DNA from 3 places in the Paenibacillus sp. MER TA 81-3 genome. Region 2 is predicted to be linked to each of the others. Evidence: predicted binding sites of a transcription regulator. Region 2 holds the regulator's gene; each other region holds the start of a gene.
What was found. The regulator Rex, encoded in region 2, represses fermentation and respiration genes when NADH is low (regulators of the CRP and FNR family bind a similar motif). The targets are predictions, from matches to a motif close to TTGTGAAATATTTCACAA.
Positions count from the first base shown of each region.

Region 1: the regulator Rex is predicted to act here: its motif matches at 3,405-3,422, upstream of nirB (nitrite reductase large subunit NirB).
Region 3: the regulator Rex is predicted to act here: its motif matches at 3,022-3,039, upstream of M3650_RS26420 (flavocytochrome c).

Region 1 is NZ_JAMAWB010000010.1:222,021-229,176, reverse strand. It holds gene M3650_RS16775 (formate/nitrite transporter family protein) at 1-511, opposite strand, end outside; gene nirD (nitrite reductase small subunit NirD) at 561-887, opposite strand; gene nirB (nitrite reductase large subunit NirB) at 920-3,346, opposite strand; gene M3650_RS16760 (beta-galactosidase) at 3,776-6,943, shown strand; gene M3650_RS16755 (hypothetical protein) at 7,036-7,156, opposite strand, start outside.
Region 2 is NZ_JAMAWB010000018.1:53,733-60,888, reverse strand. It holds gene dinG (ATP-dependent DNA helicase DinG) at 1-1,873, shown strand, start outside; gene M3650_RS22600 (redox-sensing transcriptional repressor Rex) at 1,882-2,529, shown strand; gene M3650_RS22595 (amidohydrolase) at 2,526-3,836, shown strand; gene M3650_RS22590 (cell wall elongation regulator TseB-like domain-containing protein) at 3,853-4,374, shown strand; gene M3650_RS22585 (quinolinate synthase) at 4,603-5,163, shown strand; gene M3650_RS22580 (AAA family ATPase) at 5,132-6,646, shown strand; gene M3650_RS22575 (3-hydroxyacyl-CoA dehydrogenase family protein) at 6,779-7,156, shown strand, end outside.
Region 3 is NZ_JAMAWB010000025.1:51,471-58,626, reverse strand. It holds gene M3650_RS26435 (copper amine oxidase N-terminal domain-containing protein) at 1-1,193, opposite strand, end outside; gene ahlS (AhlS family quorum-quenching N-acyl homoserine lactonase) at 1,352-2,200, opposite strand; gene M3650_RS26425 (DUF4241 domain-containing protein) at 2,442-2,735, opposite strand; gene M3650_RS26420 (flavocytochrome c) at 3,249-4,778, shown strand; gene M3650_RS26415 (NupC/NupG family nucleoside CNT transporter) at 4,886-6,100, opposite strand; gene M3650_RS26410 (nucleoside hydrolase) at 6,188-7,144, opposite strand; gene M3650_RS26405 (nucleoside hydrolase) at 7,144-7,156, opposite strand, start outside.

The DNA.
Region 1 (7,156 bases), on a different contig from region 2:
TGGCCAGGCAGACGAGCCAGTTACATAAAATTCCGCGAAAAAACAACTCCGTCACCGGCATGCTCATCTTGTTCGCCGTCGCTGCGAACAGCAAATGTTCTGGCGGAATGCCGCCGAACACGCCTGAAGTTCTAATGAGCAAGCTGAACAGAACCGCTCCGAGCACATTGCCGGTAAAGACGATACCCCAGTTTTTCAACGTTTGCATCCATGGTGTTTTGCCGGATAAGCTGCTTACTGTAAACAGCATGTTATTGCCGGTGAACAACTCTGACCCCGCAAAGATGATGAGTGTGAGCGCGATTCCGAACGACATGCCCATCACCATCGGAACGGCGGGCGATCCTGCTGCTTTAAAGTTGCCGCCCACTGTGAAAATGAGCACGATTCCAAATCCGACATACGCCCCTGCAAGCATTGCAGCCACCACATACCGGAGCAACCCGCTGGACATCAGCTTCTTTTTTGCTTCGACTGTTTCATTGATTTTTTCCAATGTCGGTGTATACATGGGTTTCTCTCCCTTCGAGCGTGTGTGCCGAAACGCAACGCTTAACGGTTCACATCACAGCGATATAAACCGAATCCTCTTCAACCCGCACCGCGAAAGTGCGCGCCTGCCCTGTATCGGGCGCTTGGACGCACCCGTCGCGCAGATCGATTTTCCAATCGTGCAGCGGATCGTACAAATAATGGCCAGACACGATCCCCTCGCTCAACGGTCCGCCTTTCGGATGCGGACTGCGGTTCTCAATTGCATATACGCCCTCCGTCGTGCGGAATACGGCTACCTCTACACCGTTGATTAATATGACACGCCCTACTCTGGGCATGAAGTCATCCTGCTTGCCTACGGCAACCCATGCCGCTTCCCTATTTATTGCCATATGCCAACGCTCCCTTCACCACTTTAACTCCGTTATTGTTGAAACACGACTTTACCGAACATCTTGTCGCGCAGCCCTTTATCGCCGATAACTTGCTGCCACGGTTCCTCTGAACGCGACGATAATGCCTCATCCATCCGTGCCACCAGTTGTTTGCGCCCCTCCGCGTCTTCGACCGTCGTCTTGTGGATGTGTTCCAATCCGATTCGTTCCACCCAGTCCGAAGTGCGCTCCAAGTAATTTGCCGTTTCGCGATAGTGTTGAAGGACTGCGGCTGTAATTTCAATTAGCTCTTCATCTGTCTTCACCTTGCAGAGCAAGTCAGCCAGACGCGCCTTAATGCCGCCGTTGCCGCCGATATAAATTTCCCATCCGCCGTCGTTACCGACGATGCCGATATCCTTCGTGCACGATTCAGCACAGTTGCGCGGGCAGCCGTTAACAGCGAACTTTACTTTAGCAGGATAGTCAATGCGCTCGAACTTGCGTTCCAAGAGTGCGCCCATTCCCATCGAATCCTGCGTGCCGAAGCGGCAATAAGTCGCGCCAACGCAAGTCTTGACGGTGCGCAGCGACTTGGCATAGGCATACCCGGAAGGCATATCCAGCTCCTCCCATACACTGGGTAAATCCTCCTTCTTCACGCCGACGATATCGATCCGTTGTCCGCCAGTCATTTTCACAAGCGGCACATTGTATTTTAAGGATACGTCTGCTATCTTCTTCAATTCCGCAGGTGTCGTCATACCGCCGTACATGCGCGGAACGACTGTATAGGTGCCGTCCTTCTGAATGTTCGCGTTCATGCGCTCGTTGACAAAGCGCGATTCTTTCTCGTCCTGATACGTCTGCGGCCAAATCATGCCCAAGTAATAGTTCAGTGCCGGGCGGCACTTCGAGCAGCCTTCCTCCTGCTTCCAGTCGAGCACGTTCATGATCTCTTTCGTCGCGCGGAGCCCCTTCTCGCGAATAGCCGCTACAATCTCGTCGCGCGACATCGTCGTGCAGCCGCATATCCCCTGCTTGCTCCCCCCAGCTTCAAAGCCGTCCCCGAGCACATGCTGCAGCAGTTGTTCTACTAAAGGCTTGCATCCGCCGCAAGAACGGGATGCGCCTGTGCAGGCTTTCACCTCGTCGAGCGTCGTTAAGCCCTGTTCCGTGATGGCGTCCACAATCATTTTTTTGGTGACGCCGTTGCAGCCGCATACGATATCATCGTCGGCAAAGTCGGCCGCCGCATTCGCTTTGGTGCCGCAGCAACCTCCTGTTCCGGTCAGTTCGTTGTAGAGCTCCTCCGTCATTTCCACGCCTTGCTTGACGAGCCGTTCCAATTTTGATGCGTCATCGATATTGCCAAAAAGCACCGCGCCAGCGATGACGTTGTCTTTTAAGACGATTTTTTTGTAGGTCCCTTTCCAAGCATCGTGGAACGTCACGCATACGCATTCCGGCGTCTCCAGGAACAAGCCTGTCGAGAACACGTCCACGCCGGACACCTTCAGCTTCGTTGAGCATACCGAGCCTTCATACGGCTTCGTCTCCACTCCAGCCAATCCCTTAGCCAACACCGCCCCTTGTTCGAACAACGGGGCGACGAGGCCATAGCACACACCGCGGTGCTCCGTGCATTCGCCTACGGCATATACGTCCGGTGCTGAGGTGCGCATATAATCGTCAACCACGATGCCGCGGTTGACGGTCAGTTCGCTGGCACGAGCAAGCTCCACGTTCGGGCGGATGCCGACGGCCATAACGACGAACTCCGCTTCCAGCTCGGTACCGTCGCTGAAGCGCAGTCCTTCGACTCGCTCTCCCCCGATCAGCTCGTGCGTCTGTTTGCCGAGCGCGAACTTAAGCCCTTGCCGCTCCAGTTCCGTCTGCAGCATCCGGGCGGCCTTCTCATCCAGCTGCCGTTCCATCAGGAAATCCGGCAAATGGACAACCGTTACGTCCATTCCAAGCTGTACGAGACCTTTCGCTGCCTCGAGACCTAGCAAGCCACCGCCAATGACGGCTGCTTTTTTGTACAGCTTCGCAGCCTCCATCATCCGGTCGCAGTCTTCTATGCTGCGGAATCCGATGACGCCTTGTTTATCCACTCCTGGAACCGGCAGGATGAACGGCGTCGAACCCGTGGCAATAATGACACGGTCATAACCGACTTCGTGCCCGTTGTCCATCACGACGACGCGGCGGGTCGTGTCCACCCTAGTCGCTGTCGTGCCCGTATGAAGGGTAATGCCCGCTTCGTCGTACCAAGCACGCGGGTTGATGACAATATCATCCATCGTCTTGCTGCCATCCAATACGTAGGACAGCATAATGCGGTTGTAATTTGGATGCGGCTCTTGACCGATGACAGTAATGTCGCAGCTGTCGGTCAGCTTCATCAATTGCTCCGCCGCGTTCATTCCCGCCATCCCATTTCCAATAACGACCAATTGCAGTTTCCGTTTCATGATTGGTTCCTCCTCCATCGCCCCGCATGATGTAAGCAAGCGGACTACAAACATGTACATGTTCTATTTTTCACATATTATACCGAAATGTGCCGTTCTTCCTCTATCCCTATCTAGCTGCATGTTCCCAATGAACTTCACAGTCATGATACGCTGATTACACCTGTATCTTACTGGAAATATATGAACCCGTAGTGTGATTACACTCACTCCGATTATGGCAATATTCACAAATTTAAAAATCTGCTATCAGCTTGTCACAATTTGTTCATCCAAATGGTCGGTTCATCAATATTCCGGATCATAGGGCTCAAAGGGTGCATGATTAATTTAAAAATAGGAATATCTTATAAAGACAAACTATGTGCCTTCAACTATAATGGGTTGTGAACAATTTGCTGACTGCAATGAATAAAGGAGCTATATAATATGAGTCTTTCTTATGTATGTCTGTATGATCCGAACATGCCCATATCTATGGATCCCCTTCGTTCGGACATTCTGCAAACGCTTACTGAAAAGTGGAATATTGTGCAAGCGGATCGTTTGTCCGAGACGCTAGATGGTCTTCAAGACGGAGTGTTCATCAATCTTCACGCCCCTTATTTCCCTAAGCATGCCTGGAAATCAATCTTGTCCTTCCTGCAACGGGGCGGGAATCTGTTAAGCATTGGCGGAGCGCCATTCCGCACTCCTGTCTATCAGGACGGCAACAGCTGGATTGCCGAACCGGAACAGACCGCATATCACCAGCAGCTGCAAATCCATGAATGCATGACTGTTAATGACGAACGCTTCTCCCGCTTTGTAGCGAACGAAGAACGTCCTCTCTTCGCCGATGCGGTCTTCGCATGGGAGAAAGAGCCAACGTGCAGCTTCGTGCTGTGGGTGACACGGAACGACGATTGCCCAGGAGAACATGGGTCGGCAGGATCGATGGATGCACACATTACTCCGCTCGTGACGGCTGTATCCAAGGATCAGCGTGAAATCGGCGCGCCTGTCGTCCTGCTCGAGAATACGAAGGGCACCTTCTCCGGATCACGCTGGCTGTTCGTAAATCAGCGTCTCTCAGAAGCTTTCTGGAATCTGTCTTCTATCAAGCAATTAACCGACTGGGCTGAATACTGCGCACAAGGTGTAAGCGAATGGTGGTTGAAGCCAAGCGTCGCTTGTTACGATCCGGGTGACAGACCGAAATTGACGCTGCAATCGCAATATTTGCCGCAAGCGAGACACGCTTACCGCAATGGAACCCCTTTGTTGAGAGGATGCGAGTATGCGGAAGACCGTCCCAACACGTGGCTGGGGGAATTGACGCTTCATGATGATAGCGGTAACCTTCTATGGGGGGAAAAGCTGGAGCTTGCTTGCGGCAGGGAGCTGGAAGTGATGTCCTTCCTTCCTGACATACGATTAGAGCCGGGGATGTACCGGGCAACTGCAAGCTTGCGCAGCAGCCTCGGAGAAGTGCGTCATCTCCATCAAGGGTTCTGGTGCCGGGATGAAGCGCTTCTGAGAAGCGGCTCCTTCTTAACGGTCAGCCGCGATTATTTCGAGCGCGACGGCGAACCGATGCCGATAGTCGGCATGACGTATATGTCCAGCGATGTCGCGCGCAAGTTCATTTTTCTGCCGAACGCAGCGGTATGGGATCGCGATATGGCGCAAATGAAGCGGGCCGGCATCAACATGATTCGAACTGGAATCTGGACGGCTTATCGTCATGTGATGTATGTGGACGGCCATCCGGCCGAGGATGTGCTGCGGGCGATCGACGCCTTCTTCCTGACGGCCAAAAGGCATGGCATTGAGGTCTGCTTCAACTTCTTCTCCTTCGCACCAGAACTGTGGGAAGGGTCCAATCCGTATCTTGATCCGCGCAGCGTGGAAGCGCAGAAACGATTCATCGGCGCCATTGTACAACGTCATCGTCATTCCACCCACGTGCATTGGGACTTGATTAACGAACCGTCCGTATTTGATCCGAAGCGCGTGTTCGCCGGACCGCGCAGCGCGAAGGATAAATACGAGATTGCGGCGTTCAGGGAATGGCTGAAGGAACGATATCAAGGCGATATTCGGCTGCTGCAGGAACGTTGGGCAATGACACCGGATCAGGTGCCGGGGTTCGGGGCTATCGTGCCTCCGGAGCCGCAAGACATTAATTTCAATTCACAGGATATGATACGGGAGAAAAAAGGAACACGCTGGTTAGACTATGCGCTGTTCTCGATGAACATGTTCAACCGTTGGGTCTACGCGATGCGGGACACGATCACGTCCTTTCAACCGCAGCAGTTGGTCTGCGTTGGACAGGATGAAGCGATCGCTTCCCAACGTCCAAGCACGTTCTTCTACGAAGGAGCGGTTGACTATACGTCCAATCACTCCTGGTGGATGTATGATCAGATCGTGTGGGACAGCGTATTTACGAAGACACCGTATAAGCCGAACATCATTCAAGAAACGGGCATCATGTACGCGCTGACCCCGGACGGCATGGCGATGCGCTCCGAAGAGCAGCTTCGCAACATACTGGAGCGCAAATACGCCTATGCATTCTCTACCGGCTGTGCCGGAGCCATTCAGTGGATTTGGAACACGAATTTCTATATGAACAACGTCAACGAATCCAATATCGGTGCGCTGCGGGCAGACGGTACGGAGAAGCCCGAAGCTGATGTATCCTACGATTTCGGCGCCTTCATGAAAGACACAGCTTCCCTGTTCAAAGAGCGGGAATTGGAGCCTGTCGTCGTTATCTATCCGGAATCTAACGATCTATCCAACCGCAGAATGGCAGTCGAAGCCACTTCGTCAGCCTCGCGTGTACTTGCCTATGAGCTTAAGTCACCGTTCCGCGCACTCGGTGAGCTTCATTTGGATGCGTTATACGCTCAGCCGGCACAGCTCATTATCGTTCCGTCCGCCCATCATTTGACGGATGATGCTCTTCATAAGCTGCTCAGCTTCATAGAACATACCGGCGCCACTCTGCTCGTCACCGGACCGGTCGGGCGCAACGAATATTGGCAGCCGACTTCGCGCTGGGACAGCCTCGTCGGCGAGCGGCAGCTGCATAACATTTTACGGGAAGAGTGCTTCCTGCTTGAGGGCGACTGCATTCCGTTATCCTATGGCGGCAAGAAGATTATGCAGGTCTATAAGGAAATCGATAGCACAGTTGGGACGCAAGCATGTCCGTCGCTCATCCGTCGTCAGATCGGCAAAGGGACATTATTATGGATCGGTTTGCCGGTGGAATGGAACGATCGCCCCGCTTCCATTGCCTCGCTGTATGATTATGCTATGAAGACGGCTGGAATCGGACAAGAGATGGAATGGGAAGAAGGACAAGACATTAGCGGCATTTACGGACGCCGTATATCCTTCGCCGCTGGCGATTTGTACATTTTCGTATCCGAATACAGCCAACCTGTTAACGTGCGCATCTCCCATCCGGTTCATAAACATTCCTACAGCTTTGAGCTTGAGAGTGAGCGAACTGTGATGTTTGCCACAGATGAGAAAGGTGACATCATCGCAGTCTATCGTCCGCACGAAGTAGATATTGACTCACATTCCGCATGTTAGTCTAACCATAACAATACAAGAAGCCCTTGAAATTCAGCTCGTCTTGCGACAATTCTGAATTCAGGGGCTTTTTCTTCATACATCATGGTTCGTCAGGGCGAAATAATCAATTCCACACGATCATCCGGTTCAAGAATCTGCTCCATCCCCTCACCCGGCTGCAACTGTTTGTCATTCACTTTAATGTTGACCGTTACGGAGCTGTCCAGCTTC
Region 2 (7,156 bases):
GAAGATTGTTCCGTTTCCTTTCAAAGCTTCGGTGTTAAAAGGACGCAGTCACTATTTGTGTTTGAGAAAATTTGAACATAAAATAAATCATAGAGAGTTCGTTCATGCGCGTGACGACAGCATAACCGCTGCTCAGTTTCTCGTCTGGCTAAGCCAGACGGAGCATGGCGATGATGAGGAGCTGCATTTGGTCCACAAAGGTCCAGATTTCTGGGATACGGTGTCAAGTGATAGCGACTCTTGTCTGAACCGGGCTTGCCCGTGGTTCCGGCGCTGCTTCTATCATCGGGCGAAGAATGAAGCGAATTTGTCGGACATTATTATAACGAACCATTCTCTGCTGTTTACCGATGTCATTGCCGAACATCGTCTGTTGCCCACCTATGAACACTTGGTCATAGATGAGGCTCATCATTTTGAAGAGACGGCAGGCAAACATCTAGGCATCCATTTGCAATATTTTTCACTCATTCATCCGTTAACGCGGCTATTCAAAGACAGCAAGAATGGAGCATTGATCTTGCTTCAGATGCGGCTCCGCCTATCCGGTCACGAGAAAGCGCTTATCTGGGCAGAAGGAATTGACAAGCTGCTCACGCAAATCGTCGACGTGAAGGAACAATGGGACCGTTTGAATGAAGTCTTGTTCCAATTGCTTCCTCCGGCTGAGAACGGACAAGCCGAAGCCGCCGGGCAGACGGTGTTCCGGTTGCCGTCGGGCGAACGTCCAGAAGCTTGGGCTGGCATCACCGAGCTGGAAAGCGACATCCATGTTCGGCTTAGCGATATTGTACGGTCAGGAGAGAAGCTGGCCAACGAATGGAAGGATTACGATGACGAAGAAATTCAGGGCGTTGTCGTGGACGTGACGGGATTGTTCAAAGAATTGGGCCTGGTTCGGGATGAATTCCGCAACTTTATGCAGGGGAAAGACCCGGAAACGGTCTACTGGATGGAAGGGAATTCCCAGTTCAAGCATAAATCGATGCATATGTACGCAGTCCCGGTCGATGTGAGTGATGCACTGAAACGGTATTTTTTTGAACCGAAGAAAAGTGTAATTCTGACATCGGCTACGCTGTCGGTCGATAAATCATTCCAGTTCGTGGCAGAACAAATCGGGCTGAAGGATGCGGAGCGGGACGGACGGCTGCACACGGTCATATTACCGTCACCGTTTAATTACCGGGAACAGGCATTAGTCGTTATCCCGCGTGATTTCCCGAGCGTAAAGGGCGCATCAGATGCAAAGTTCAACCAGATGTTGACGCAATCGATAGCGGATGTCGCGCAAGTAACGAGAGGACGAATGCTTGTGCTCTTCACCTCATATCGCATGCTGCGGGACGTATATGCGCCTTTGAAGGAAGCGCTGAGCGTTCACGGGATTCACGTGCTTGGACAAGGCATTGACAGCGGTAACCGCAGCAAGCTGACCCGCAGGTTCAGGGAGCAATCCGCTTCCGTCTTGCTGGGGACGAGCAGCTTCTGGGAAGGGGTGGACATTCCTGGAGATGCACTCACGTGCTTGGCGATTGTTCGACTTCCGTTCCAGCCGCCGAACCACCCGTTGGTCGAGGCAAAATCAGAGCGGCTGAAACGGCAAAATCAGAATCCATTCCGGAAGTATTCCGTGCCGCAAGCCGTTATCCGCTTTAAGCAGGGATTCGGCCGATTGGTGCGGACCTCGCAGGATAAGGGAATCGTCATCATCTATGATACGCGCGTGATCGAAACAAGCTATGGCAAGCACTTTTTATATTCCTTGCCGGGACCAAAGATGGAGCACATGGCTGCAGAGCAGTTGGTTCCGCGCATTGAAACGTGGTTGGACGATAATCAAAAGACGTTGAAGAGCGATGAGGGGACTTGATTTAAGATATGAAAACATTAAAAATATCTGAAGCTGTTGTTCGACGTCTGCCGGTCTATTTGCGTCATTTGATAGAACTGAAGCAGCGTGAAGTATTGACAGTTTCTTCTCAGGATTTGGGCCAGAAGCTGGATTTAAATCCAGCGCAAATCCGCAAGGACTTGGCTTATTTTGGAGATTTTGGACGCAAAGGCATTGGTTATGACGTATCTTATTTAATACAGCAAATCCGTCATATATTGAAGCTGGACCAAATTATTAACGTTGGCTTGGTCGGTGCCGGTAAACTGGGGCATGCGTTGTGCAATTACACGGTCTACTTGAAAGACAACATGAAAATCGTAGCTGTGTTCGACGCCATGGAGTCCAAGATTGGCACGGATATTAATAATCTGAAAGTTCAACCTATGAGCGAAATGATCACAACGGTTCGAAATCAGCACATCCGTATCGGAATTATTACGGTTCCGGCCGCGGAAGCGCAATATGTAGCGGAGCAATTCGTCGAGGCCGGTGTAGAAGCCATTTTGAACTTTGCACCTGTTATTTTGAAGGTTCCGTCTCATGTGCGCGTGCATACTGCCGATTTCACAACGGATTTGTTTAGCCTGGCTTATTATTTAACGGATCAGGGAAAGGAAGTTCCAGTCCAATGACAAAGCGAATCATTATTGAAAATGGCGCCTTTGCGGTACTTAATGCTCAATCCGGGCAAACCTCAACCAAGGGAACGATGGTTATTGAAAATGATCGAATTGTCCACTTGGGAGATTCACTTCCTGCGCAGTTCGATACGAGTGATGCAGAGAGAATAAACGGCAAAGGTCTATTCTTCCTGCCTGGTTTAATCAATACGCATGGTCATGCTGCGATGTCGCTCCTGCGCGGGTATGGTGACGACATGGTGCTGCAATCGTGGCTGCAGGAGAAAATGTGGCCAATGGAAGCGAAATTTACGGCACAGGATGTGTACTGGGGAACCGCATTATCCGTCGTTGAGATGCTTAAGGGCGGAACCACAACGTTCGTCGACATGTATGATCATATGGATGAAGTCGCTAAAGTCTGCGAGCAGTCCGGTATTCGGGGCTGTCTGACGCGCGGCGCAATCGGGTTGTGTCCTGAAGACGTTCAGGATGCGAAGCTTGAAGAAGCGGTTCAATTCGCAAAAGACTGGAACGGCAAGGCGAATGGACGGATTACAACCGTGCTGGCGCCGCATGCGCCATATACGTGTCCGCCGGCATTCATTGAGAAGTTCGTGCAAGCGGCACATGATATGGATTTACCTCTTCATACACATATGTCGGAGACGAAGGCGGAAGTGGAACAGAACGTGAAGGATTATGGGCTTCGTCCGGTTGCTCATTTAGAGAAATTGGGCTTCTTTTCGCGACCGTCGTTCATTGCACACGGGGTACATTTGACAGATGAAGAAATTGCGATTCTGGCTCACTACCATGTAGCCGTGTCTCATAATCCAGGCAGCAACCTCAAGTTGGCGAGCGGTGTAGCTCGGGTTCCTGAATTGTTGCGCGCAGGAGTTGTCGTCTCTCTCGGAACGGATGGTCCGGCCAGCAACAATAACTTAGACATGTTCGAAGAAATGCGGCTTGCTGCGCTTATACACAAAGGAGTATCGGGAGATCCAACCGCGATTCCGGCTGCAGAAGCGCTGCGCATGGGTACCGTATACGGGGCGAAGACGATTTCGCTTCCTGATGTAGGATTGCTTGAGGTCGGTATGAAGGCAGATATGGTTGCGGTAGATATCGATCAAGCTCACTTCATTCCGCATACGGATCTCGTATCTCACATGATTTACTCCGCTTCGGCTAAAGATGTGAAGCATGTATGGATTGATGGAGAACAGGTCGTGAAGAATGGCGAATGCCTGACGTTAGATGAAGAACGTATCCGTCATGAGACGCAGCAATGCTTCGAGCAGCTGCTGCAGCGATAAGCGGGGGGATTTATTCATGGTAAGAAGCCGCACACGTCGGCGTTCCAAATGGAAATGGTATATCCCGCTGGCGGTTCTTATTCTGATTCTTCTCATTGCTGCTGTATATATGTATGTGCAATATATAAATGCTGATGAGCGAGTGAAAGAAGCTGATATCATTCGCCGAGCGAATGATAGTGTAAAGCTCGCAGAAATATCCGGTGTCGAGAAGAGCGTATGGGACGACATTGTCTATGTTGTTGAAGGTAAAGATGAACAAGACCAAGAACGACTGGTGTGGGTGTTTCCGAAGAAAGTCGTATCTATGTACGCCTTTGAAGGAATAAAAAAAGATGCGATGAAAGCAAAAATAAAAGAGCAATATAACAAGGTTCACATCGTACGGCTTATTCCCGGATATAAAGACGGGCAATATGTATGGCAGGCGATGCTGGAACGAGCGGACGAACAGGGCGCCAACCGCTATTATTATCAATTTTATCTGTTCGCCGACGGTTCACCGATCGGAGAAATCTACGGGCTGCCTAATAAATAACGATGGACCACCTTACACCGTATTCTTGCAAGTGACGCGATTGAAGCGTTGCAGCGAGAGTGCGGTGTTTTTTTGTTGCCAAGGAGATTGGCAGCTATGGTACACTTTACATTCAACTTCAGTGTATATACTGTGATATACTCTAACATGTACTGAATGATATATTTCATGTATTCAACAAGCGCCGTTTTCATGTAGATAGATTAGAGGGTGAGGAGGTATTTCAGCATGACGAAAAAAGTTCGTATCGCTCCTACCGTCCTGATTATGATTGTGACGGGCGCCGTACTGTTCGGTGGATGGGCGTTGTATCAGACTAATTTTGTGAAGCAGCCAGTGGAACAGATCGTGCAAAAGCATGCTGAGATTACACAATATCATGTTGACTGGCAGACCGACGCGATGAAGGTTCAAATTCAGACGAAGCCGGGTGTCGATGTCCGTGAATTGGTTCAGCAGCTGAATGGCGATTTGGAAAAGCAAGCAAAAGGGAAAAAGGTAGTTATTGAATATATGAATGACCATAGCACGCCGAAAATCGATAAATGGTGGTCCCAGGCTTTGTTTGATGTCGCTGAAGCGATGGTACATCAAAAATATAGTCAAATTCCATTACGTCTGCAGCAACTGCAGCAGCCGGGGATAGAAGTTCAGACGGAAATGGACAACCAGTATGTATATATTACGGTGAAGGATGGACAAGGCAGCAAGACGTTGCTGCTGCCGTTAGAAGGTACACGGATGGGGGTGTGGCCGTATGAGAAATCGACAATCGATGCGATGGCCTGAGTGGGTCATCGGCGTATCCATTCCACTCCTGTTGTTCATTATTTTTCTTGGAGTGAATGTGTGGCCGATCGTACTGGCGGCCGCCGCAATAGGTGTATTGGCGTTCGCAGCGCAGCGTCGTGGTGCGGGTATGGCAGCAACCTCTGGCCGCAAAGATTCACGAAGTCTTAAGGTCACTGCAATGAGCTTCGATAACATCGGGGGTCAAGAACGTGCCAAACATGAGCTGGTAGAAGCTTTGGACTTCCTAGTTCGCCCTGACGCGATCAGTAAATTCGGAATACGTCCTCTAAAGGGCATTCTTCTAACCGGTCCTCCGGGGACAGGGAAGACGTTGATGGCCAAGGCGTCGGCCCATTACGCAGACGCGTTGTTCATTGGAGTATCCGGCAGTGAGTTCGTAGAGATGTTCGTTGGGGTCGGTGCTGGCCGGGTGCGAGAGCTGTTTAAGGACGCGAGACAGCGTGCCGTGAAGGAGAAAAAAGAGAACGCAGTTATTTTTATCGATGAGATTGACGTTATCGGCGGTAAACGTGAAGGCGGGCAACAGCGGGAATACGATCAGACATTGAACCAATTGTTGACGGAAATGGACGGTTTATATGCGGATCAGACGCCAAGAATTCTCGTGATGGCAGCGACAAACCGTAAAGAGATGCTCGACAGCGCATTGCTGCGTCCGGGTCGGTTCGACCGTCATATTCAAGTGGATATGCCGGACAAGAAAGGCCGTCGTCATATTTTGGATTTGCATGCGGATAACAAGCCGCTGGCCGATGATGTCAATCTGGACCGGATTGCGGAAGAGACGTTCGGATTTTCCGGTGCACAGCTTGAAAGTGTACTGAATGAAGGCGCGATTTATGCGATGCGTGAACAGGCTGACTTGATTTCGACAGCACATTTATCGCAGGCGATTGATAAGGTGCTGATGGGAGAGAAGAGCGACCGCGAGACGAATCAGGAAGAACGGCGCCGGGTCGCAATTCATGAATTGGGTCATGCAATTATGGCGGAGCTAGTCCGTCCGGGAAGCGTATCTCAAGTTTCATTAAGTCCGAGAGGTCAAGCGCTTGGCTACGTCCGACACCAGCCACAGGAAGAACGTTATTTGTATACGAAGCCGTTCTTGGAAGAACAGATTATGATCGCGTTGGGTGGAGCTGCTGCTGAAGAAATGTTCTATGGGAACCGCAGTACAGGCTCCCAGGGAGACTTCGATCAAGCGCTTAATATTGTCGAGACGATGATTAATTCAGGCTTGACCAGCTTGGGAATTGTACGCCTGAAGCATCTGTCTCCCGATGTCTTGACAAAAGAGACACAGGCGATTATGTTAGATTTGACGGATCGCACGCATGAGCTGTTGAAAGAGCACCAGGAAGCATTCGAGCGCTGTCTGAAGCATTTGATTGAAGAAGAGTACGTAAGCGGTGAGAAATTCCGGTGTCTATTATGTGACAAGAAACAATTACCAGCGTGAAAATGCGCTGGTTATTTCTTTTTATTTTCAACAATCATGTTAAGATAATATTAGGTACCTATGCACTGATAACGCGAGCTATATCTCGGGTACACTATGCAGAGCATAGCAACATGAAAGGTGGAAGAGACCATGTTTTTCAAAAAAATCGGCGTCATTGGCGGCGGTACAATGGGCCAAGGCATTGCAGAAATGCTTGCTGTGAAAGGCCTGGACGTGCTGCTAGTGGAGCAAACGCCGGAAAAGCTGGACCATGCATACGAAATGATTGAAACGAGCTTGGACAAACAGCTGGAGAAATGGGCTATCACTCAAGCGGAAAAAAAATTAATTCTTTCGCGCATACATAAGGTGACGCATCTGGCTGAACTTAGTGCATGCGATATGGTTATAGAAACCATCTCCGAAGATATCGAAGCGAAGAAAAGCGTATTTGCGGAGCTGGATCGCGTCTGCCCTAGCAATATCATTCTGGCAAGCAACACATCGACATTGTCTTTGACCGAATTG
Region 3 (7,156 bases), on a different contig from region 2:
ATCGCAAAGCCAGCATAACTTGAATATCGAGACAGTTTTTTATGAGCTGCTTGCAGCTCTATTTCCATGGCTTCACTACTCTTGGAATAAAACGATGCCCGATCACTCTCTAAACTTTTAGCGGTTTCCACGGCAACGATCACTTCTTTGTTAAGAGTCGATGCTTCTCTCATCATCGCATTTGCATTTTCCACAATCCCATTCTTGCCTAATGCAAAATTGCGATAATCCATAATCACAAGACAATCGAACTTCTCCAATAACCATGCGCTGAAGCTGTATTCAGTGCCAGGAACCTTTACGGTATTCAGCCAATAAGGAACATCTAACGTAATTTTCAAGCCGCTCCCCTTGGTTTCCTTTTCAATCAGCCTTAAATTGTCCATCCAGCTTTCAAGAACCGCCTTATTGTCTGTCTTCCATCCGGCTAAAAGATAAGGTTCAATATCAAAGTGCAGACCCGCAAAGCTCTCTTCCCCTCCAACGGACGCATTGTAACTTTTAACCCATGTCATAAATTTTTTAATTTCATCCTGCTTCGTTTTGTAGGCCCATTCAGGACGCCCCGCTAGCGCCTCCACTATAATTTGTTTTTCTGTTGCGCTTCGAATAAAGCTTGCATAAATCTCTGGAGCAATATCTCTATCAATCTGAAGATAAATGGACGCCACACCGTTATCGCTTGCAAAGTTTATTATTTTTTCTTGATCCCTTTCGATAAGTTTGCTATCCCACATCCACGTTCCTTTTTGAACGTTTTTTACAGAAGTTGTTATGTTGACCTGATTGTGCTCCGGCTGCCAATCTACATCAGCATGAAAAATTTCGCTGATAAAGCGAAGCGGAATCATCGTACGGCCGTTTTTGACCGTCGCTCCTCCACCGAAGGTTACCGTCTTTCCGTTCACCTGCGCATAATTGTCGCCAATCCCCAAATTGACGGTGTCATTTTTATACATAAAAGCGATTTGGTTTAATGCCCCGTTCCACTTTACTTTTGCGCCAAGCTTTTCGGATACGAATTTGGCAGGAACCATCGTCCGGTTGGATGTCTTATCGACATACGGAGGTTCATCTGGGAAAGCCACATCATGCCCGTCCACGGTGACTCGGATTGGGGAAGCACTCACATTGGGGAGACAGATTCCTAAACTTAAAGTTATAGCTAACATGCAAAAAAGAAGTTTTCTTATACAGCTCATATGACACTACCTCAGCTTCTCCGATGGGTTCGGATTTTTCTCTGTAATGTTGAACAGATGTCGCACAAAAGGATTATATAATATGCAACATTTGTAAGGAAATCCGACCTATGAACCAAGTTGTCAATAGCGCCGTATTCTTTGCCTTCTTATTCATAGTATCCTTCGGTTGATTTGCGGAGCTCCTTGAATTGATTCGCATCGTGTCCGAACCACACTTGGGATTTCGTTCGGGTGGCAAGAGTGCGGATCCTTTCAACCGTATTCCGGTACCCAATCGAATCATACATAATGCCCGGCGGCCTCACCGGCGGGCCGTAGCTTTCCGCCGTATAGATAGTATCGGAAGCGAGGATGATCCCGCCCGTTTCCGGCATTTCGATATGCAGGCCCAGCATGCCCCAAGCATGGCCGCTTCCGAAGTTCAGAAGGGTAATGCCTTCGACCAGCTCCAACTGATCCTCTGTCCGCTTAATCGTTTTCCACTGCAAATGATTTTTGATCCAGGCATCGATGTCCGCCCATATGTAGGATCCTTGTTTATCGTTACGGGCATAAGATTGCAGCGCACCGTTCAGCTCATCCTCGTGAACGATAATCGTCGCGTTCGTGAACAGTTCCAAGCATCCGGCATGATCCAGATGCAAATGGGAGGCAACGACATACTTGATGTCCCGTGGCGAGACATTCAACTGCTCCAGCCGATTATGCAGATAACACTCCTCACTCGCTGCCCAAGGGAACGCGAGCTGCATCATTTCGGGCCAGCGCCCTTCCTTGCCCATCCCGTTCGGATTGCAGGCCGTATCGAACAAAATCTTTCCTTCCGGATGATCGATCAATACGGTATACACCGGAACTTCCACGAACTGCGTCGCCGCATTCGGATTCAGGATCGTAGCCGGATTATGCATGCCGACCAACCAGTTTTTGTCCATGCTCATGCGGCCGTTGTCCATGACATACAGCTTAGGACGGGCTTTAATCACATTCGTCATGTTCATTTCCTCCCATGTATAAACGCCTCAGGGTACACTTTGATTCTATGATCAAAAATGGAGACTTATAAACTAAACTTGCATAAGCAGGAGTTATTTCGTTTACTGAGACATGACAAAAAAGCATAATAACGTCCCACCACCTTCAGGACATCATTATGCTTGGGCTTTGACCGTTTAACTTAAACATCTCAAGCATTGGGCGGTGCTCCTGTCTCAGACTTTGCCACCATTTCTTCACTTACAGATCGGCATCTTTAATGAAAATAATCTTTACACCTATAACTTGGTTCTGAGTATTTGTGGCATAATACGCCGCATAGCCTCCATCTCCAAAGCCGGAATGCGAGACGACGCCCCCGTCCATGACACCGGCTTCCTCATCGCTTTCCGTAATGTCGCAGCAGGATAAATACCAGTCACTGTCCGTATCGGAATCCGTCCCTTGAGCTTCGGAATCCGGAATTCGATACTTGCTGACATCAAAGATCCCCGCTTGCCCGCTGTCCACCCCGACCATAAAATGACACTTCACCCATTCGAGTTCATCTGGCTTGTCAGCAGCCGATATGTGATAAGCAATTAGCTTGGCGCAAGCTTCGCCCCGGGAGTATACTCCTTATGCATACTTTATCAATCTTCATATATAAAGGGAACTCCTCCTCCTCCACACTATCTGCAGAGCGATTACAGCAGCTCTGACAAGAGTACCCCGCTTATAATGGTAGCGCCTTTATAACAGCAGCCTCCTAACTCGGTAATCGTAACTGATTTGATGTATTTTAGAAACCCGATGCATGATCAAAGACAAAATTAAAATATTGTGAAATAAATCACTATAAATGGGGGCGATAGTATATTAAAATAAAGTGAACCTAAAAAAAGCTTCCGAAGCAGACCAGAGGAGGTAACCGTGAACGATTTTAAGTTCGGAGAATAAAGGCGACGGTACGATCACCGCATCTCATTTTCTCCGTTACTCTCTCCCTTTTCGTTGGGCTCTTTATGTTCATCTAAATAACATCATAGAAAAACGGGGGTTGTTAAAATGAAAAAGAAAGCAGCAGCAACGTTTATTCTCGTTCTCTCTTTCATGCTCGTAATCGCGGGATGCGGTAGCGGGAACCAGAATCAAAACCAGAGCCAGGGCAATGAAAAACCGACGGAGTCCCAAGAAACGGAAGCCGTGTCGGGAGCTTCTCAAACCAACTATACACCTATCGATCAATTAAAAGATAACTATGATATCATCATTGTCGGTGCAGGCGGTGCCGGAATGTCTGCTGCACTTGAAGCAAAAGAAAAAGGCATGAACCCGGTTATTTTCGAAAAAATGCCGATTGCCGGCGGCAATACGATGAAATCATCCTCCGGTATGAATGCTTCCCAGACCAAGTTCCAAAAAGAGCAAGGCATTGAGGACAGCAATGATCTATTTTACGAAGAGACTTTAAAAGGCGGTCATGATACTAATGACAAAGAAATGCTTCGTTTCTTCGTTGACAATTCCGCAAATGCAATCGAATGGCTTGATTCGATCGGAATTCGTTTGAACAATATCACGATTACGGGTGGTATGAACGAAAAGCGCACACACCGTCCTGAAGACGGCTCAGCGGTAGGGCAATATCTTGTCAACGGCTTGGTGAAAAATGTTCAAGAGAAAGAAATTCCTCTTTTCGTAAATGCTAATGTGACGGAAATTACGGAGAAGGATGGCAAAGTAAACGGCGTTAAGGTCCTCTTCGACAATAAAGATGAGAAAACTATTACAGCGGATGCTGTCGTTGTGACAACCGGCGGTTATGGCGCTAACATGGATATGATTGGCGAGGTTCGCTCCGATCTGAAAGGTCTTGTGACAACAAACCAAGTAGGCAGCACCGGTGACGGCATTAAGATGATTGAAAAGCTCGGCGGTGTAACAGTAGATATGGATCAAATCCAGGTTCACCCTACGGTACAGCAGGACAAATCCTATCTCATCGGAGAAGCGGTTCGCGGTGAAGGAGCGATCCTTGTTTCTAGTGAGGGCAAACGTTTCACCATCGAGCTGGACACTCGTGACAATGTCACTGCTGCAATCAATAAGCTGCCTGAAAAATCAGCTTATCTTGTATTTGATTCCGGCGTAAAATCCCGCGCTAAAGCGATTCAGCAGTATGAAGAAATGGGCTTTGTCATTCAGGGCGATTCGATCGAGGCTTTAGCCAAAGAAATGGGTGTTCCGGCAGATCAGCTAACAGCGACGCTGGATACATGGAACAGCGCAGTGAAGAATAAAAAGGATGCCGAGTTCGGCAGAACAACTGCGATGGACAACGACTTGTCCGGTGCGCCATACTATGCAATCAAAATCTCCCCTGGGATTCACTACACCATGGGTGGCGTGAAAATCAATACGAACACAGAAGTGTTGAATAAAGACGGCCAACCTATTCCTGGCTTATATGCAGCAGGCGAGCTTACAGGCGGCTTGCACGGTCAAAACCGTATCGGCGGCAACTCCGTTGCAGAGATCATCATCTTCGGCCGCCAAGCCGGCATACAATCGGCTGAATTCGTAAAAGCACAATAAGATATCAGCTTCCTCTTTTCATTAGCCAACAACAAACGCTTGGGCTCATCATAGTCCAAGCGTTTGTTTTATTTGCCCAGCTGTTGCTTTTTATGGCGTAGGTGCTGCTACACGAGCATCCCGGCAATAGCCGCGCTCAATAGGTTAGCCAATGTTGCGGCAATGACCGCACGGAAGCCCATCTCGGCAAGATCTTGTCTTCTTGAAGGCGCAATCCCGCCCAAGCCTCCAATGAGGAGTGCAATCGCAGCCAGATTGGCAAAGCCGCAGAGCGCGAAGCTGATGATGACAACACTTTTTGGAGACAGATTTACAATCTCAGGCGCAAACGAAGTGTACGCTACAAATTCGTTCAGCACGAACTTTTGACCGATGAAGGAACCTGCCTGCAACGCTTCACTCCATGGAACACCGATCAGGAAGGCAATCGGCGCGAACAGGTAGCCTAGAATCTGCTCCAGCGTCAGCGCCTCAATTCCGAACACGCCGCCAACCCAGCCAATGATCATGTTCACTAAGAAAATGAGCGATATAAATGCCAGCAGCATGGCACCTACGCCGGCAGCGATCTTGAGCCCGTCCGAAGCTCCGCGAGCCGCGGCATCGATAACATTTCGGGACTCTGTATCCTTTACCATGCTAACCCGTTCCACTCGAAGATGATGATCGGTTTCAGGCATGATAATTTTGGCCAGCAGCAAGCCGCCCGGAGCTCCCATGAATGCTGCTGCAAGCAAATATTCAATCGGAACGCCAAGCATCGCGTATCCGCCCAGAACGGAACCAGAGACGCACGCCAGTCCGCCGACCATAATCGCGAACAGCTCCGACTTGGTCATTTTCTCAATATAAGGCTTAACAACAAGTGGCGCTTCTGTCGGACCTAGAAAAATATTCGCAGCTGCTGACATCGATTCCGTTTCGCTCGTTTTGAGCACCTTTGCCAGAAATCCGCCAATGATTTTCGTAGCCCACTGCATAATGCCGAGATAGTACAGAACCGCTATCAAGGAACAGAAGAAGATGATAATCGGCAATACCTGCAGCGCGAACGTAAAGCCCGCCTTTTCCGCACCCAGTATCCCGCCGAACAAGAACTGAATGCCCGCATTCGTGGAATCGATGATGCTCTGAACGGCCGTAGACAAGTAGTTCAGCATCTTTTTGCCGAATTCCCACTTCAACACAATCAATGCAAAAATGAATTGAATCGCAAACGCGCCAATAACCGTTCTCGGATTAATCGCTTTGCGATTTTTTGAAAACGCAACTGCGATCATAAAAATGCCTAAGATTCCTAGAAGTCCCCAAATGTATTGCATATACCTATCCTTTCTTCATCGTGTCAATGACCCAGAATGTAAAGCGAAAGGGCTGAAAGCGGCCGCTAAAGCGACCATTTGCAGTCATTAGTTAATAGACTTCAATACGTCCAACAGCATTTCTTTAAAAGCATCTCGATCAATCGCTTCACAGACGCGAACATTGCGAGTGCGTTCCAAACGATTGTTAATATCCACAAGGCTGTAGCCTCTTGTCAGCTCACCGACGGTTTCGACATCCACATGATACAGATTGGACTTCGTCATGATCTTCTCGTCCGCCGCTACGGCTGCGAGCAGCGTATCCGGATGCGTCGTGCCGTTCAGTCGATGAACCGTTTTATTGAATCTCATCACGACCTTGTTGACGTCCTTGAAAAACTTCGCGCCCTTCGTCCCGAGCGCTTCGATCTCTTCATGGTCGTTATCGTCCATGATGGAATATTGCGTGCACATTTCCCAACCAACCATGGTGATTGGAATGCCCGAATGAAGCACGATTTTTGCCGCTTCCGGATCAACGTAGAAATTGTACTCCGCACTCGGCGTAATATTTCCTAGCGCATTGTTCGTGCCGCCCATAATATAGAGATGTGGAATGTTCGGTACAATGGTCGGATCCTTCTTAATCGCCATCGCAATATTCGTTAACGGTGCAATCGCGATCAGATGGATCTCTCCTGGATTGTTGTGGACGGCATCTATAAGAAAATCGACGGCATGACCTTTTTCGGGAGACTGAATCGCTTTTTCAAAAAATGAATCCCCCATCCCATCCTTGCCGTGCACATCCTCGACCGTACGATGCTTTTTTTGGCCAAGCCCCATGATTGGGCCTTCATGTCCTTTGTACACAGGGACTTGTCCGCCTTTTCCCGCTACTTGAACGGTGTAGAGCGCATTTTCAACCTGCTGATCGAACTGGACATTACCGCCGGTAATCATAATGCCTTCTACTTGAAAATAGTGAAGCGCCGTTAAAATGGCAATCGTATCGTCTCCAGCCGTGTCGGTATCAATAATGACTCGCTTTTTCTCTGACATTACAACTCCCTC